One region of the Lacticaseibacillus sp. 30 genome, then DNA from elsewhere that is predicted to be linked to it. Evidence: riboswitches for the same ligand, from Rfam matches in the RefSeq annotation. Region 1 holds a riboswitch; the other holds the start of a gene.
The links. A riboswitch is a leader RNA that binds a small molecule or an ion and turns the genes downstream of it on or off. The one in region 1 is predicted to bind lysine.
Positions count from the first base shown of each region.

Region 2: another riboswitch for lysine. It lies ahead of ACWPAB_RS05295 (ABC transporter permease subunit); the one in region 1 lies ahead of lysA (diaminopimelate decarboxylase).

Region 1 covers NZ_JBSOQX010000032.1:5,024-8,170, forward strand. Annotated here, with positions in the region: gene ACWPAB_RS14060 (aspartate kinase) at 1-843, opposite strand, end outside; lysine riboswitch at 1,279-1,458, shown strand; gene lysA (diaminopimelate decarboxylase) at 1,557-2,903, shown strand; gene dapD (2,3,4,5-tetrahydropyridine-2,6-dicarboxylate N-acetyltransferase) at 2,914-3,147, shown strand, end outside.
Region 2 covers NZ_JBSOQX010000005.1:143,999-147,145, forward strand. Annotated here, with positions in the region: gene ACWPAB_RS05285 (helix-turn-helix domain-containing protein) at 1-236, opposite strand, end outside; gene ACWPAB_RS05290 (helix-turn-helix domain-containing protein) at 233-1,108, opposite strand; lysine riboswitch at 1,536-1,708, shown strand; gene ACWPAB_RS05295 (ABC transporter permease subunit) at 1,812-3,147, shown strand, end outside.

The DNA.
Region 1 (3,147 bases):
AGCAGGATGATTGGTATTTTTAAGATTAATCGGTACCTGCCCAGCAATCGCTGGCAGAATCGCTTCATCATGAAAAACACCAAAGCCGCCATAAGACAGCTCTCGCATTTCCCGATAGGTCATTTCACGAATCATTTGCGGATTCGCCACCACCCGTGGGTCAGCAGCCGCTACGCCATCGACATCGGTAAAGTTTTCATATAAGTCGGCATGAAAACCGTTAGCCAAAATCGCTCCCGTGATATCAGAGCCACCACGAGAAAAGGTGGCAATATCGTCATTGCTGGTATAGCCATAAAATCCCGGTACAACCAAAACCCCGATTGGTCGTCGAAATGTAGCGAGGTTGCGATAGGTTTCACGTGAAACTTCGGCATCATTGGGATGATCTGTGACCACAATTCCTAACGACTTCGGTTCGCCATAGGTGGCTTCAATCCCCTCATGATTCAACACTGCGGTCATTAAAAACGCGTTCAACTTTTCACCGCGCGCCTTAAAGCCTGCCATTAAATAATCATTGTTCTTGAAAGTCAACTTTGGTAACTGGTCTAGCTCTTCTTCAATCGCGGCCATGATCGATGCTTCGAGCTCAAAATCATCGGCGATTGCCTGATATCGAGCAACGATTTCTGCAACAATGGCAGCCACAGCTTCATGCCGCATCACTGCCTGTGCATACTGAATCAATAAATCGGTCACCTTGGTGTCTCCCGGGTGCCGTTTACCTGGCGCACTCGTCACGATCACCTGCCGAGCTGGGTTAGCCTTCATGATCGCCACGACCTTGGCGAATTGTGAACCATTTGCTAGCGATGAACCGCCAAATTTTACGACACGCACGATAAACTGCCTCCTAGACGTCACGACAAATGAGAACTTTGTCATTTTATCCTGTACTTTAACAGACTCTCCCAGAAACACAAGCCCCAGCATGTCGCTAACATGACACGTTTTCGGGTTACTGCATAGAGACAATGTTTTTAAATTTGTTTTTAATGACCTGAGTTCACAGTCACCAGTCTCTGTCACCGCAGGGCCAGCTCGGACTATCGGACAAATGCCAACTATAGGAGAACTAAAAGCCTCGAAGACAGACCTATCTCACTTAAAGCGCGCGAACAGGCCCAGAAGCCTGCACATAAGGACCTCAAGCCTCACTGGCCAAGACCCAGCCATTGAGGCTTGAGGCCGCTTATGCTCCGGTTTCTAAGCGGGCCTGTTCGCGCGCTCTCATTATTTATTTGACGTCCACGTCTTTTTATTATAGGCTGGTGACAAACAGATAGAGGTTGCAACCAACATGAGTAGCTTGATCGAGCGGGATCCTTCGTGATGACATCAAGCCAAAGGGGCGGTTGCCGAAATGGGCGCGCCGGGATCGGCAAGCCTGTTGGGCCAGGATTGAATAAGTCCTGTACTGTCGCTTAGAAACCTAAGCGGGGCGCTATCATTCAAGTAGATTGCAAGTTGGGATCTTTTTGTTTGACGCGTGGCCAAACAAAAGGATCCCTTTTCGTTTGCCATCGCCCTGCCAAATTCGGGAGGATGAACTTATGAATTTTGCCACAAATCATGAAGGCCAATTAACCATCGGCGGGGTCGCTGCCAGCCAGTTGGCCCGAACATTTCAAACCCCACTTTATGTGTACGATGTTGGCGCCATTCGCCAGCAAATTCGCGCATTTAAACGGGTTTTTGAAGAAGCAGATGTGTCATATGCCGTGAGTTACGCCTCCAAAGCCTTCGCGACCATTGCGATGTACGAAGTCGCCAAGTCAGAAGGCGCGCACGTTGACGTGGTGTCCGGCGGTGAACTTTACACCGCTCAGGCAGCCGATTTTCCAATGGCGGCGGTCAGTTTTCATGGCAACAACAAAAGCAAAGCTGAACTGACACAAGCATTGGATGCCGGGGTTGGCACCATCATTGTGGACAATTTTCACGAACTGGATCTCCTTGATGACCTTTTAGGTGCCACCGTTGGTCAACAGGACGTTTTAATCCGCGTTGCCCCTGGTATCAGCGCGCACACGCATGCCTATGACCAGACAGGCCAAACCGACAGTAAATTCGGTTTCGATCTCGCTAGTGGTCAAGCAGATGAAGCCGCCAAGCGCATTTTAGCCGACGATCATCTCAACCTGCTTGGCATCCACGCCCACATTGGCTCCCAGATCTTTGAAGTAGCAGGTTTCGAAGCCGTTACCCAAAAGCTGCTGCATGTCCTTAATAACTGGCATCAGCAATTCGGCTTCATCCCCAAAGTCCTGAACGTTGGCGGCGGCTTCGGCATTGCTTATACCAAGCAAGACGATCCGCTGCCACCAGAAGCCTTTGTTAAGGCAATTCTGGCAACCTTGAAATCACAAAGTCAAACGCTTAACTGGCCGTTGCCAGCCATCTGGATTGAACCCGGTCGTTCGATTGTCGGGCCAGCTGGCTATAGTCTCTATACCGTCGGCAGCCGTAAAGATGTCCCGGGATTGCGGCCATACGTTGCCGTTGACGGTGGCATGGGCGACAATATTCGTCCTGCCTTGTATCAAGCAACCTACACGGCCGTTTTAGCTGACCAGCCAAATGCTGCGCCAGCTGAACATGTCCACTTGGTCGGCAAGTATTGCGAATCCGGCGATATTTTGATCGATGATGCACCGCTGCCCACAACCACACCAGGCGATGTCGTTGTTGTTTTTGACACTGGCGCATACGGCTACTCAATGGCATCCAACTACAATCGCAATCCGCGACCCGCCGTTGTTTTCGTGGAAAATGGCCAAGCCCAGTTGGTCGTGACCCGCGAAACCGATGCTGATCTCATTAAAAATGACTTACATTACGCCGCACCAACTGAGCAGCCTGCTCCAGCTCAAACCGACGCCACTGCCGCAACCAAATAGGAGGCCGATTATGGCACAGTTAGATACTCAAAAAATTATTTCCACCATCGCTAATAGCAAAAAAACCACCCCAGTTAAGGTTTATCTCAAGGGCAAACTAAGCGAGCTGCATTTCCCCAAAAGCGTTCATGCTTTCATCGGTAAACATACCGGCACCGTGATTGGCGACTGGGCAGAAATTAAACCCATTTTGAAAAAAGCCAAGTTAGATGACTATTATGTTGAAACCGCCGGCCGCAACACC
Region 2 (3,147 bases), on a different contig from region 1:
GCAGCCGCCAAATAACGTTGTAAAAAAGGTTGCTTATCCCTAGAACGAGGTTTTGCAAACACATCCCAATCTAAATTCAACTGATCCAACAACAAAAAGAAACGATCAGCAGCTAACTGTGAGGTACCATTTTCAAACTTTGACAAACTTGACACCGATAAAATGCCATGCGCTGCCATTTTTAAAGTCAGTCCTCGTTCCCTACGTAATAACTTAAATTGTCTACCAATCGTCATCTCGCAGCCCCCTCCTCCTTAAGAAACCGCTGCCAACTAGTTGTTAACAATTGAGCAAAAAATGGTGACTCTAATAACCGCAAACTGGCTAACAGTTGCTCAACCGCTGCCGTTGCTGCTCGATGCTTACCGCGATGGTACACCAATAATTGCTGCTGATACCGAAGCATCAATCGGGAATAGAGATCATCCGGCGGCACTGGCATACTGGTCGCAATGGTTAGCAAGCGAACTGCTTCACTAAACTCACGCCGATGGATCAGTAACGCAATGCTATTCGTGAGAATCGCCCACAAATATTGATCGCGCGTCCGGTGACTCTCGGTTTTTGGCATATCCAGTAACATCCCTGCCACTAAACTAACCAACTGTTTACTGTCGAAAAGCACCAACGTCGCCGCAAAAAGATCCAGCTCATAAAGTCCCCAGTGCTTAATTCGTTTTAAGTAACGCATAACGTCAGTCTTCATGGCTGGTGTTGTTTGAAAACTCGGGTCACTGAACCCGTTGTGCGCCATGATGTTAATCTGATTAAGTCGGTAAAAAATAAGCCCCGTTTCCCGCCATAACCGATACTGTCGCTTAGCCAATGCCAGTAGCGCCGGTTTCCCAGCAACAGTCGCCCGGTTCACCTGCTGGAAAAAGTTATCCTGATTCAAGGCGCGGTATCCTTGTTGAATGGATTCAACGTCTTGATCAAACCGTGTTAATAATTTTAAAACAACTGCCGCACTCAGTTGCGTCTCCCCACGTTCAAACCGCGACAAAGTTGCAGCTGTCGTAATCCCAGCTGCAATTTCTTCTAATGAATCATTTTCCTCGAGACGTAAAGCCCGCAAATATGCCCCGATTTTGACATGTTCTTCTGGCATCAGCACCCGACCCTTTTATGAGAACTTTATTAGACAAACTTAACACGTTTTGCCATTTTTTCAAAATATCTTACTACTTATTGCACCTCAAATTTGAATATTTTTGTTTTTAAACGCTGCCTAAACATGGGTTGCTAGTCCCAAGAATTTTTTACGCATTTTTCTGATAGACATCAGGCAGTAGCGAAAATTCAATGGACGCCGCCATACCAGCGCCTTAGCCTTGGCGATCGCTACTCCGAATTTTCACAAAACCAGTTCAGACTATCGAAGCCTGCCCAACAAGCATCAGAAGAGCGAATCCTTCTACTGTGCCATCTAAAACGTGTGAGCAGACGTAGAAACTGTACTTGCTCACGCGCTGCCATTATAAATTGACATCCATCCCTGACTCCGCTAAACTCAATTTTGACATTTAAATACACCACCAAGAAATAGAGGTTGCGGTGGGCAACGAAAACTGGGGAGTGCCGTATCATGTTGAACCAGTTGTAAGTGCCACCGCCGAAATGTTGCACGATATTCGGATCGTGCGCATTGGGCCATGGGTGCATAACCCATGGACTGTCGAAGCACTCGCTTCGGGGCGCTATGATTCTGGTTTATGACTAAAATCGATGGAATCGACCTTTATTGCGGTATCACAACACAATAAGGTCGATTTTTTGTTTCCAGCTCTATTTCCCACTACAAGAAGGGAGAAATGTCAGTTATGAAAAAGCATTGGGTTGCACGTTTAGGCGTGCTGGGCTTCGCCTTGAGCCTCTTACTAGGCAGTTTTGCTGCCACCCCGGTCAATGCTGCTAGTGATAGCGGCACGTTTAAAGTCGGCATGGAGGCTGGCTATGCGCCGTTCAACTGGACGCAAACCACCAGCGCTAACAACGCCGTCAAGATTCAAGGTAGTCAGGAATACGCTAACGGCTACGATGTGCAGATTGCACGTAAGGTTGCCAAAGCCTTACACAAAAAGGTAGTCGTCGTCAAAACATCTTGGGACGGATTGCCACCAGCTCTAACTTCAGGCAAAATCGATGCCATCATCGCCGGCATGTCACCGACACCTGATCGTCGCAAGACCATCGATTTCAGTAATCCCTACTACATCTCCAACTTGACGATGGTTGTTCGCAAAGACAGCAAGTATGCCAAAGCCAAGAGCATTGCGGATTTTAAGGGTGCTAAAATCACCGCGCAGCTCAGCACCTATCATTATCAGGCGATCAATCAAATCAAGGGTGTCGTCAAGGAACCGGCTATGAACGATTTTCCGGCTATGCGTGTGGCCTTGGAATCCGGAACCATTGATGGTTACGTTTCCGAAGTGCCTGAAGGGATCACGGCAGAACGTGCTAATCCTAACTTGATGTATATCCATTTTGCAAAAGGTCAGGGTTTTAAAACCGATGCCAGTGACACGAATCTGGCGATTGGCTTGCGCAAGAATGATCCGAATAAAGCAAAGATCAATGAACTACTTGCCACAATTTCAAGTAAAGAACGAGCACAGCTGATGAATGAAGCTGTCGATAACCAGCCATCAACTGAGAGCAATGGCAACTGGTTCATCGCGATTATGAAGCAATATGGTCCAATGCTGTTACGCGGGACAGGCATGACCTTACTGATTTCCCTTGTTGGGACAATCGTCGGCTTTATCATCGGGTTGTTAGTCGGGATTATCCGGACAACTCCTAAGCCGAAAAAACTCGGTCAGCGCGGCTTACGCGCCGTGATCAACTGGCTGCTGTCGTTGTACATCGAAGTTTTCCGTGGCACGCCAATGATTGTTCAGGCCGCGGTCCTATATTATGGTGCCGCACAAGCTTGGCATTTGAACATGGACCGGACCACCGCTGCCTTATTGATTGTTTCGATCAACACTGGGGCCTATATTTCCGAAATTATCCGTGGTGGGATTATCTCGGTTGACGAAGGTCAATTCGAGGCTGCCAACGCTCTGGGAATGACCCATCTGCAAACCATGATGAAGGTCATTTTGCCTCAAGCCGTGCGCAACTCACTGCCAGCTGTGACCA